Regions from separate parts of the Streptomyces sp. NPDC007983 genome, predicted to be linked through region 2. Evidence: predicted binding sites of a transcription regulator. Region 2 holds the regulator's gene; the other holds the start of a gene.
What was found. The regulator HspR, encoded in region 2, represses chaperone genes until heat shock. The targets are predictions, from matches to a motif close to TTGAGNNNNNNNNNCTCAA.
Positions count from the first base shown of each region.

Region 1 (6,130 bases), on a different contig from region 2:
AGCAGCCCGGCGCACGCGGCCGCGGCGGCGGCCCAGCAGCCCTGTGCGGCGGGGCCGGACAGCACGGTGGCGAGGGAGTCGGCCAGGGCGCCGGTGGGCAGGGACCCCGGCGGGCCGCCGGGCGCCGCGGCCGCCGGTGCGCCGACGGTGAGCAGCCAGCCCGCGGAGACCGCCCCGGTGGCGGCGCGGCAGCCGACGTACGAGCCCAGGGCGAGCGCGGCGAGCGTGAGCGCGAGCCCCGGCAGCAGCCAGGCCGCGGCCCCGGGACCCCCGGCGCCGTCGGGCAGCAGCACTCCGGCGAGGGTGAGCAGCGGTACGGACACCGCCAGCACCGCCGCCGTACGGGTCAGCAGCAGCCGCAGCCCGCCGGACGGCGTGGAGACGACGATTTCGTGCATCGGGTCGGCGTGCCGCCCGTACGACACGGCGACGCCCAGGGACGGCAGGACGGGTGCGAGCAGCAGCAGGAGCGGCCGTACCCCGCCGGCCCCGGTGGCCCGGGCGGCACACACCGCCCCGACGGCCATGACCAGCAGCGAGATCAGCCAGGGCCCCCGCAGAGCGGGTCCAGCGGCCCAGGCGAGCCGACCGTGGAGGGCGGCCCGGTCGCCTCCGGCGAGGCGGGCCCGCCGCGTCGGCCGGAGGGGCCGTGGGGGCGGCGTGTGGGCGGGAGCGACCCCGTCCGGTGTCGTCGCGGTGGCCAGCAGGGCGGTCCGTACCGCCGCCAGGGCGGGTGCCGCCGTGCCCGCGCGCGCCGCGGCCGAGACGCGGGCGGCACAGGGCGTGCACGCCTCCAGGTGCTTGTCGACCGACCAGGCGTCGAGTTCCGGCAGCGAGCCGTCGGCGTACGACGCGGCCTGGGCGGGGGTCACATGCCAGGCATGGGTCATGGGGTGCCTCCCAGCGGGTGCGGCGTGGGCAGCGGGGACAGCTGGGCGAGCACGGAGCGCAGTTCGCGGCGGGCGCGCCGGGCACGGGACTTGACGGTGCCCTCGGGGATGCCGAGGAGCTGCGCGGCCTCGCGCGTGGTGAGCCCGTCCACCACCGTGGCGCGCAGGACGGCGCGCAGTTCGGGGGAGAGCCGGTCCAGGGCGGCGCCGACGGTGCCGTACTCCAGCGCGTCGAGCACCCGGTCCTCCGCCGAGGGCGTGGTCGCACGCGCCGCGGCGGGGTCGTGATGAGCGTGCGCGGACTGCGCCTCGGCGGTGCGGGCGGCGGTGCGCCGGGCGTCGACGAGACGCCGGACCGCGATGGTCCACAACCAGCCGCCCGCCTCGCCGCCGCTGTGGGAGGCGGCGGACCGCCAGACGGTGACGAAGGTGTCCTGGAGGACTTCCTGCACGGTCTCGGGGTCGGCGCAGCGCCGGGTGAGCCGGGCGTGCAGCCAGCCGCCGTGCCGGTCGTACAGCGTGGCGAGCGCGTCGGCGTCGCCCCGCGCGACCGCGCGCAGGAGTGCCGCGTCGCTCGGGTGGGCCCCCAGGGGGCGTAACGGTCTCACGCTCCCTCTATCGCTCGGGAGCGCTTCGGCGGTTCACGGCAGGCGGGCCCGGTGATCGCTCACAGCGAACACCGGGTCGGGAACACCTGGGGGGCTCACAGGCATTGAGTCTGCATAGCTCAACTTGCCTGCCGAAGGGGAGATCATGGCTTCGCTGTCCACACCGCTCACCCTGCCCGTGCTGCCTCTCGATGACGAGGTCGTGCTGCCCGGAATGGTGGTGCCGCTGGACCTTTCCGATACCGATGTACGGGCCGCGGTGGAGGCCGCGCAGGCCGCCGCTCGGTCCGATGGCGGGAAACCACGGGTGCTGCTGGTGCCGCGTGTCGACGGGACGTACGCGGGCATCGGCACGCTCGGCACCGTCGAGCAGGTGGGCCGGCTGTCCGATGGTGATCCCGGGGCGCTCATCCGTGGGGTGCGGCGCGTGCGGGTCGGGGCCGGGACGACCGGGCCCGGGGCCGCGCTGTGGATCGAGGGCACCACGGTCGAGGAGATCGTGCCCGATCCGCTGCCCGGTGCCGTCACCGAGCTGATGAAGGAGTACAAGGCGCTGGCCACCAGCTGGCTGCGCAAGCGCGGCGCCTGGCAGGTCGTGGACCGGGTGCAGCAGATCGACGATGTCTCGCAGCTCGCCGACAACTCCGGTTACTCGCCCTTCCTCAGCGTCGCCCAGCGGGTGGAGCTGCTGGAGACCACCGACCCGGTGGCCCGGCTGAAGCTGGCCGTCACCTGGCTGAGCGACCACCTCGCCGAGCAGGACGTGGCGGAGTCGATCGCCAAGGACGTCCAGGAGGGCGTGGACAAGCAGCAGCGGGAGTTCCTGCTGCGGCGGCAGCTGGAGGCCGTGCGCAAGGAGCTGGCCGGGCTGAACGGCGATCCCGAGGACGAGTCCGACGACTACCGGGCCCGGGTCGAGGCCGCCGAGCTGCCCGAGAAGGTGCGCGAGGCGGCGCTGAAGGAGGTCGACAAGCTGGAGCGGGCCAGCGACCAGAGCCCCGAGGGCAGCTGGATCCGCACCTGGCTGGACACCGTCCTGGAGCTGCCGTGGAACGAGCGCACCGAGGACGCGTACGACATCCAGGGCGCCAAGGCGGTGCTCGACGCCGACCACGCGGGCCTGGAGGACGTGAAGGAGCGGATCACCGAGTACCTGGCGGTGCGCAAGCGCCGCACCGACCGCGGCCTCGGGATCGTGGGCGGCCGGCGCGGCGGGGCCGTGCTGGCGCTCGTCGGCCCGCCCGGCGTCGGGAAGACCAGCCTGGGCGAGAGCGTGGCCCGCGCGATGGGGCGGAAGTTCGTCCGGGTCGCGCTGGGCGGCGTCCGCGACGAGGCGGAGATCCGCGGCCACCGGCGTACGTACGTGGGCGCGCTGCCCGGCCGGGTCGTACGGGCCATCAAGGAGGCGGGCTCGATGAACCCGGTGGTCCTCCTGGACGAGGTCGACAAGGTCGGCTCCGACTACCGCGGCGACCCGGCGGCGGCCCTGCTGGAGGTCCTGGACCCGGCGCAGAACCACACCTTCCGGGACCACTACCTGGAGGTCGAACTCGACCTGTCCGACGTCGTCTTCCTGGCCACGGCCAACGTCCTGGAGGCCATCCCGGAGGCGCTGCTGGACCGCATGGAGCTGGTGCGCCTGGACGGCTACACCGAGGACGAGAAGGTCACCATCGCCCGCGACCACCTGCTGCCCCGGCAGCTGGAGCGCTCCGGTCTGGAGCCGGGCGAGGTCGAGGTGGCGGACGAGGCGCTGCGCAAGCTCGCCGGGGAGTACACCCGGGAGGCGGGCGTACGGACCCTGGAGCGCTCCATCGCGCGGCTGCTGCGCAAGGTCGCGGCCCAGCACGAGCTGGGGACGCGGGAACTGCCCTTCACCGTCGGCGTGGAGGAGCTGCGTCCGCTGATCGGGCGCCCGCACCACACCCCGGAGTCCGCGCAGGACCCGGCCGAGCGCCGCACCGCCGTACCGGGCGTGGCGACCGGGCTCGCGGTGACGGGCGCGGGCGGCGACGTGCTGTACGTGGAGGCGTCGCTCGCGGACGCCGAGACGGGCGGCGCGGGGCTGACCCTCACCGGCCAGCTGGGCGACGTCATGAAGGAGTCCGCCCAGATCGCCCTGTCCTTCCTGCGCTCCCACGGCGCGGAGCTGGAGCTGCCCGTCGGTGACCTGAAGGAACGCGGCATCCACCTCCACGTACCGGCCGGTGCGGTGCCCAAGGACGGACCGAGCGCGGGCATCACCATGACCACCGCCCTGGCCTCGCTGCTGTCGGGCCGCCAGGTGCGGCCGGACGTGGCGATGACGGGCGAGGTCTCGCTGACCGGGCGGGTGCTGCCGATCGGCGGCGTCAAGCAGAAGCTGCTGGCGGCGCACCGGGCCGGGGTGATCACCGTGATCATCCCCAAGCGGAACGAGCCGGATCTGGACGACGTGCCGGCCGAGGTCCTGGAGAAGCTCGACGTCCACCCCGTCTCGGACGTCCGCCAGGTCCTGGAGCTCGCCCTCCAGCCCGCCTCGGCGAGCGCCCCGGAGGTCCCGGTGGCGGCGTGACGGACGCCGCAGGTGACCGTGGCCCGGAACCCCGTGTCGAACGGGGTTCCGGGCCACGCGTGACCTGTCGGCCGTGCGTATCGTTGGACTAACCGGCCGCATACGTGAGGTGTGCGGCGGGGAGGAGCGGCACGGTGACCGTCATGGAGATTGACCAGATCGACACTGACAGGATCGAGATGGCCGACAGCAGCGACGAGCGGACCTTGGACATGATGTTCGAGTGGCTCGAGCAGATGCCCGTCCCCGAGTGAATCAAGGTCGAGATTGTCGAGGGACACATCTTCATGTCGCCGCAGCGGGACACTCGCTGGGACATCATCCTGGACATCATCGAGCAGCTGCGGACGGAATACCCGCGCAGGCGGATCAAGTCGGACGTCCGTATCGATTACCCCGGCCACCTGAACGGCTTCGCGACCGATGTGACCCTGATCGCGAAGGGTGCGGCCATGGACTCCAAGGGCCTGTGGCGCTGCCAGGACGTCGAGTTCGTCGCCGAGGTGATCTCGAAAGGCACGGCCGCGAACGACTACGGACCGAAGAAGCTGGCCTACGCGGCGGCCTAGGTGCCCGTCTACCTGATCGTCGACGCGTACGCCGGCAGGTGTCACGTCTTCACCGAGCCCAAGGACGGCGACTACCTCACCGAGTTGTCCGCGTCCTTCGGCAGGGAACTCGATCTGACCGACACCGTCGTGGGGCTGACGCTCAAGACCGACGAGTTCCCTCGCGACTGATACGGCGCCCGCTGCCTGGTTCCGGCAGGGCCAGGCACGCCGCCCCGCGCTCCGGCAGGCTGGCCGCATGAAGATCATCGTGATCGGAGCGACAGGAATCATCGGCCGCGCCGTGGCGGACGCCCTCGAAGCGCGGCATGAGGTCGTACGGGCCTCCCGCACCGGCCCCGTGGCAGTGGACATGGCCGACCCTGCCACTGTCGACCGGCTTTTCTCCACCGTCCAGGACGTCGATGCCGTCGTTTGCTGCGCCGCCTCCGGCGCCCTGACCCCGCTCGGCGGGGACGCGTCCGACGAGGAGTTCGCCACCGGCCTCGACGCCAAGCTCCTCGGCCAGGTCGCCCTCGTACGCCGCGCGTTGCGCCATCTGCGCGACGGCGGGTCCGTCACCGTCACCAGCGGTGTGTTCGACAAGCCCACCCCCGGCGGCGCCTTCGGCGCGCTGGTGAACGCTGGGCTGGACGCCTTCGTCGCGGCTGCCGCGATCGAGATGGAGCGCGGGCTGCGGGTGAACGCGATCCGCCCGGGGTGGGTGCGGGAGACCTTGGAGAAGCTGGGCATGGACCCCGCCGAGGGTACCCCCGCGGAGACCGTCGCCTCGGCCTATGTGCGGGTCATCGAGGGGGCGGAGCAGGGGCGGGTGATCGTGCCCGGGCAGGGCTGAGCCGCGGTCGGGACGCGCATCGTCAACAGGTAGACAGATCTGTCTGGTAGCTTTGATGGCGCACAGACAGACCTGTCTGTTCGGTTGTTGTCGTCGCGTTCGCCACAGCGGAGGAAAGCCGTGCGCACTCTCGTCGTCCTCGCCCACCCCGACCTCGACGCCTCCCGCGTCAACGCCGCCCTCGCCGAGGCCGCCCGGCCGGTGGAGGGCGTCACGCTGCACGACCTGTACGCCACCTACCCGGATCTGCGCATCGACGTCGAGCGGGAGCAGCGGCTGCTGCTGGAGCACGACCGGATCGTGCTGCAGTTCCCCTTCTACTGGTACTCGGCGCCGCCGCTGCTGAAGAAGTGGCTGGACGAGGTGTTCCTGCGCGGCTTCGCGTACGGCTCGAACGGCACCTCGCTGCGGGGCAAGGCGCTGCTCATCGCCACCACGGCGGGTGCGTCGGAGGAGATGTACCGGCGCGACGGGTTCAAGCGGTTCACGGTCGCCGAACTGCTGAACACCTTCGACGCGACCGCGAACATCACGGGCATGGCTTACGAGGAGCCGTTCGTCGTCCACGGCACGCACGGGCTGGACGACGCGGCGCTCGCCGCGCACCAGGAGCGCTACCGCGCGCTGCTGGCGTCCGGGGTGCCGCGGGAGCGTGACCTCGCCGTCGCGTAACA
Region 1 covers NZ_JBIBJI010000003.1:12,240-18,369, reverse strand. The annotation lists gene ACFZCY_RS09025 (zf-HC2 domain-containing protein) at 1-890, opposite strand, end outside; gene ACFZCY_RS09020 (sigma-70 family RNA polymerase sigma factor) at 887-1,498, opposite strand; gene lon (endopeptidase La) at 1,644-4,052, shown strand; partial or broken gene ACFZCY_RS09010 (Uma2 family endonuclease) at 4,196-4,792, shown strand; gene ACFZCY_RS09005 (short chain dehydrogenase) at 4,860-5,456, shown strand; gene ACFZCY_RS09000 (NAD(P)H-dependent oxidoreductase) at 5,577-6,128, shown strand.
Region 1: lon (endopeptidase La) is a predicted target of HspR. The motif match lies at 1,603-1,621, and genes of this name have one in related genera.

Region 2 (6,130 bases):
CTGGCGCGAACGCCACGTGTGCACCCTCACCACCCTCCGCCCCGACGGCACCCCGCACGTCGTCCCGGTCGGCGTCACCTACGACCCCGGCGCCGGGCTCGCACGCGTCATCGCGAGCGGCCACAGCCGCAAGGCCGCCCACGTCCGGGCGGCGGGCAAGGACGGCGCGCGGGTCGCCGTCTGCCAGATGGCGGGCAAGCGGTGGGCCACGCTGGAGGGCATCGCGAGGGTACGCACCGAACCCGAGCTGATCGCCGACGCCGAACACCGCTACGCCGAACGCTACGAGCGCACGCCCCGCCCCAACCCGCACCGCGTCCTGATCGAGATCACGATCACCCGCGCGATGGGCCGCGCCTGACCGGCCCCGGGCTCAGCGCTCCTCGTCGTACTGGTGGTGCCCCCGGGGGTGGCGCACCCTGATCCAGATGTCCCGCGCCCTGCGCCCGGCCTCGGTGCGGCTCTCCGCCACCGCCGTACGGGCCTCCTCCTCGGTCTCCACCATCGGGCCCGAGCCGCGCAGCGGCTTCCCGGCCGTCTCGTACAGGAACAGGGCCGCGACCAGGCCCACCACACCGGCCGCCATCAGGTAGTACGCGGGCACCAGCGGATCGCCCGTCGACTCCACCAGCGACGACGCGATCAGCGGCGTCGTCCCGCCGAACAGCGACACGGAGAGGTTGAACGAGATCGACAGCGCGCCGTAGCGCAGCCGGGTCGGGAACAGCGCCGGAAGCGTGGCGGCGCTCGTGCCCGCGAACGTGACCAGCAGCAGCCCCAGCACCAGACAGCCGATCGCGGGCAGCAGGATGCCGCCCTCCTGGATCAGCAGGAACGCCGGAATCGCCAACAGGATCATGGCCCCGCTCCCGGCCATGAACATCGGACGCCGCCCCCAGCGGTCGGAGGACCGCCCGACCACGGTGATCGTCAGCGCCACGACCATCATGGTGCCGAGCACCAGCAGCTGGGCGGTGGTGGCGTTCTCGCCGAGCGTGGAGGTCATGTACGTCGGCAGATAGGACGTCACCATGTAGTTGGTGACGTTGTACAGCAGCACAAGACCCATGCAGATCAGCACGGCCTGCCAGTGCCGGGTGAAGATCTCCTTCAGCCGCCCCTTGCCGGACTGCCGCGCGTCCTCCACCGGCGCGGTGCCACCGCCTGCCGCCGCGGCCTTCGCCGCCTCGGCCGCCCGGTCGGCCTCCTGCTGGAACGCCGGGCTCTCCTCCAGCCGCAGCCGCATGTACAGACCGATCGCGCCCAGCGGCCCGGCGACCAGGAACGGAAGGCGCCAGCCCCAGTCCACCATGCCGTCGTCCCCGAGCACGGCGGTGAGCACCGTGACCAGCCCGGAGCCCAGCGAATAGCCGACGAACGTGCCGAAGTCGAGCCAGCTGCCCAGGAAGCCGCGCCGCCGGTCGGGCGCGAACTCCGCGATGTACGTGGTCGCCCCCGCGTACTCACCGCCGGTCGAGAAGCCCTGCAGCACCCGGCACACCAGCAGCAGCAGCGGCGCGGCGAAGCCGATCGAGCCGTAACCGGGCAGCAGCCCCACGGCGAAGGTGCTGACCGCCATCATGATCATGGTGGTGGACAGCACCCGCCGGCGCCCGATGCGGTCGCCCAGCGGCCCGAAGACCAGCCCGCCGAGCGGACGCACCAGGAAGGCGACCGCGAAGGTGGCGAACGTCGACACCACCTGGGCGGCCGGGGAACTGGACGGAAAGAAGACCTTGCCGAGGGTGACCGCGACATACGCGTAGACGCCGAAGTCGAACCACTCCATGGTGTTGCCGACCGCGGTCGCCGTCACCGCGCGCCGCAGCCGCGGCCGGTCGACGACGGTGACGTCCTCGTAAGCGAGCGACTTCTTGCGGCGGCGGAGCAGGGTCCGCAGCATCCGGTCGGTACGTGCGCTGCCGCCGCCTCTGGCCGGGCGGCCGCCCTGGTGCGGGGGTGTGGGGCCGGTACTCATTTCTTACCTGTCGACGGATCCGGGCTGCTACGCGTTACCGGCACCGCGCCCGGCCAAACCCCGCGGATCAGGCTTCGGCCCGCTCCAGCCGCGCATAGGCCTCGGCCATCTCACCGCCGGTGTCGTACACTACGCACTGTTCGTCGCCGACCACCCACGCGTCGTGACCGGGCGGCACCACGTACGCGTCGCCGGGGCCCACCTCGGCCTCGGCCCCGTCGTCCATGCGCAGCCGCATCCGCCCCTTCATCACGATCCCGGCGTGGCGGACCTGGCAGCTCTCCGTCCCGGCCAGCGGCCGGATCGACTCCCGCCAGCGCCAGCCTGGCTCGAAGGTGCCCACGGCGAAGTCGAACCCGGTCAGATGCAGCGTCTCCAGATGACCACCGGGAAAGTCCCGCCGCTCATCCGGCTTGTCCATCGTCTTGATCTCCAACATTGGCGGTACCTCCTCCCATACCTCCATGGTGCTCCCCCCGGCCGCACGCCGGGCATACGAGCGGCCCGGCGTTCCGGGAACGGTCGCCGGGCCACTCGCTCAGGTGATCAGCGGTGGGAGGAGCGGTACTTCGCCACCGCCCGGGCCTTCTCGGCGCGCGTCTTCGCCTCCAGCTCCGTCATCTTCGTGATCTTCGCGGACCTTTCCCGCTGTGCGCGGGCCCGCTCCTGGGCCCGGGCGTCGGCACCGTCCGTGCCCGCCGCCACTGCCCTCGCCCGCTGTGCGCGGGCCTGCTTCTCAGCCGTCGAGGACGAGGACGCGTGGGACCCGGCCTCCGCCTCCGCCTCCGCGATGGCGACGATCCTCTTCCGCTGCGCGAGGGCCCGCTTCTGGGCCCCGGTGAGCGAGGGCGTGTGCGACTCGGCGGCGGCCTTGGCCTTCCGCGCGTCCAACTGCTTCGCCACGTCCGGGGAGGAGTGGGAGGTCGGAGCGGCGTTGGCCTGTGACTCCGCCGCCAGGAGCAGGCCGCCGAGCGCGAGGGCGCTGACCGCGGCGGTCTTGAGCTTCGTGGCTGTCTTGCTCGCCTTGCGGCGTCCGGCGTGGCGCATGGGTGTTCCTTCACTGTCGGTCCGACGGGACATGCCGGATACGCGGCCCGGGGCGCCCGCGGCGACACCCGGCCCCGGTGATACAGGTCACAGCGGCCCGCCGTAGCGCGGCGCGGGCGCCGGTGCGTCATCCCGTGCGGGGAATCGACGGGAAGAGGGGCGATGGGTGGGGCGGGAAGAGGAGTTCGACGATTTTTACGCACTGGCCTATCCCAGGCTCGTTCGGCAGCTCTACGCGATGACCGGAGATCTCCCCGAGGCCCAGGACGTCGTCCAGGAGGCGTTCATCAAGGCCTGGGACCGATGGGAGCGGTTCTCGGGCGCCGCTTCACAGAAGGCGTGGATCCGCACCACGGCCCGGCGGCTCGCCGTGTCCCGGTTCCGCCGCGTGCGGCGCGGTCTGCAACTGATGCAACGCCATCACGAGCAACGGAACGTGGAAGGCCCGTCCCCCGAGCACGTCGTCGTCATCGCCGCCCTCAAAACGCTTCCGGTGAAACAGCGAAGCGTGATCGTTCTCTACCATCTCTGCGATCTGAGCGTTGAGCAGATCAGCGCCGAGACGGGCTGGCCGACGGGCAGCGTCAGGACGTGGCTGGTCCGTGGACGGACGTCACTCGCTCACTACCTTTCCTCCCTGCCGGACAAAGAGGTAGATCATGTCGGATGAGCGCCGGGTTCACGCATGGTTCGCCGAGAACGCGACCCTGCTCGACGACGTTCGGGTCGAGCGGACCCTGTCCGGGCGGGAGGTGCGCCGGCGAAGCGCCGGACGGCGCAGGCGCCGCGTACTGGCCGCCGCTGTCGCCACCGTGGCCGTGACGTCATTCGCGGGAGTCGCCGGCTGGAATGCCACGCGGCCGGAGCGATCAGCGGTGGAGCCGTCCCGCCCCGGGGAAAGCGCCGACATGAGAAGAGCTCACGACACACTGCGCTCCTACTATTCCGCCCTGCCCGATGCCTTCGCCTCCGGCGGGCGGGCCGCGTCCTCGAAGCTGTCGAAGCTGATGGCCACCCACCTCACGCCCACGGCGCTGAGGGCCGAGGCGATCCGCAAACGCACGGAAGCGGGCAGCCCGGCGGCCACCTGCGGGGAGGTGACCGCGGACACCACCTTCAGCGTCGGCGGCCTTCGCCGTACGGGCGCGGACACCGTCCGCGCGCGGGTCGTCGCCAAGGGCGGCGGCGGATCCGGGCCCGTCGATGTCGACTTCGACATCCGCGTCATGAAGATCGCGAAGTGGAGCTGCCCGGAAAAGTAGAGCGGCCCGGCGGCCGGAAACCGGTCGCCGGGCCATATGAGCACGCGATGAGGGCCGTGCTATTCGCCGCGTCGCTTGGGCTTGGGGCGCCAGACGACCAGCGCGCTGCCCTGGTGAACGTCCTGGTAGGGGACCAGGTCGCGGCGGTACGAGGCGTGGACCTGGGCCTCGCGCTGCTGCATCGCGGCGGCCGCGCCCTCGACGGCCGACTGCAGCTCGGCCACGCGCGACTGGAGCGCGGCGACCTGGTTCTCCAGTTCGATGATGCGCTTGATCCCCGCGAGGTTGATGCCCTCGTCCTGGGACAGCTGCTGCACCTGGCGCAGCAGCTCGATGTCGCGCGCGGAATACCGCCGGCCGCGGCCGGGGGTGCGGTCCGGGGAGACCAGACCGAGGCGGTCGTACTGACGCAGGGTCTGCGGATGCAGGCCGGAGAGCTGAGCGGCGACCGAGATGACGTACACCGGCGATTCGTCGGTCAGCTCGTACGGATTGCGGGATCGGCCGGCTCCCCTGCCTCCAAGGCCCCCTCGGCCGTGCGTCTCCATCGGGTCATGCTCCCTTCGCGGCCTGGAACAGCTCCGCCCGCGGGTCCTCGCCCGCGGTCGCCTCCCGGTAGGACTCCAGCGCCTCACGAGCCGAGTCGCTGAGGTCCTTCGGCACCGTGACCTCCACGGTGACCAGCAGGTCGCCGCGGGTGCCGTCCTTGCGCACCGCGCCCTTGCCGCGGGCGCGCATCGTCCGGCCGCCCGGCGTGCCGGCCGGCAGCTTCAGGGTGACCGGCGGACCGCCCAGGGTCGGGACCTTGATCTCGCCGCCGAGCGCCGCCTCCGGAAGGGTGACGGGGACGGTGACGGTCAGGTTGTCGCCGCGGCGGCCGAAGACCGGATGCGGGTCCACATGGACGATGACGTAGAGGTCACCGGCCGGACCGCCGGTCTCGCCCGGGGCGCCCTTGCCGCGCAGCCGGATCCGCTGGCCGTCGCTGACACCCGCGGGGATGCGGACCTGCATGGTGCGGGCGGAACGGGCCCGTCCGCTGCCCTTGCAGGTCTCGCACGGGTCCTGCGCGATCAGACCGCGGCCCCGGCACTCCACGCACGGGTCGGTGAGCGAGAAGCCGCCCCCGCCGCCCCGGCTGACCTGCCCTGTGCCGACGCAGGTCGGGCAGACCCGCGGGGTGCCGTTCTTGTCGCCGGTGCCGGAGCACGTCTTGCACGGGGCCTGGCTGGACATCCGCAGCGGAACGGTGGCCCCTTCAACGGCCTCGGTGAAGCTGAGCGTCACCTCGGACTCGACGTCCTGGCCGCGCCGCGGCTGGGTACGGGTGGCCCCGCCGCGGTTGAAGAGCCCGCCGAACACGTCGCCGAGCCCGCCGCCGAAGCCGCCCGCGCCACCGGGGCCGCCCTGGGCGCCGCCGAAGAGGTCGCCCAGGTCGAAGTTGAAGCTTCCGGTGGAGCCCGCCCCGCCCGGCCCGGGGCGGAAGCCCCCGTTGCCGAACAGGGAGCGGGCCTCGTCGTACTCCTTGCGCCGCTTGGGGTCGCCGAGGATGTCGTTCGCCTCGGAGATCTCCTTGAAGCGCTCCTCGGCCTTGGCGTCGCCCTTGTTGGCGTCCGGATGGTACTCGCGGGCGAGCTTCCGGTACGCCTTCTTGATCTCCGCCTCGGTCGCGTCCTTGGGGACGCCGAGAACCTTGTAGTAGTCCTTCTCGACGAAGTCCTTGGTGCTCATCCCCGACGTCCCTCCTCTCCTATGGATCCTGTTGGTCCTGCTGTCACCGTCGCGTCAGCCCTCTTCCGGGCCACCGCTCTCCTCGTCCGGCGCCGTGCCGTCGCCTTCGCCC
Region 2 covers NZ_JBIBJI010000001.1:848,302-854,431, reverse strand. The annotation lists gene ACFZCY_RS04020 (TIGR03618 family F420-dependent PPOX class oxidoreductase) at 1-361, shown strand, start outside; gene proP (glycine betaine/L-proline transporter ProP) at 374-1,903, opposite strand; gene ACFZCY_RS04010 (cupin domain-containing protein) at 2,046-2,417, opposite strand; gene ACFZCY_RS04005 (hypothetical protein) at 2,525-3,025, opposite strand; gene ACFZCY_RS04000 (SigE family RNA polymerase sigma factor) at 3,192-3,695, shown strand; gene ACFZCY_RS03995 (hypothetical protein) at 3,685-4,287, shown strand; gene ACFZCY_RS03990 (heat shock protein transcriptional repressor HspR) at 4,347-4,835, opposite strand; gene dnaJ (molecular chaperone DnaJ) at 4,840-6,018, opposite strand; gene grpE (nucleotide exchange factor GrpE) at 6,073-6,130, opposite strand, start outside.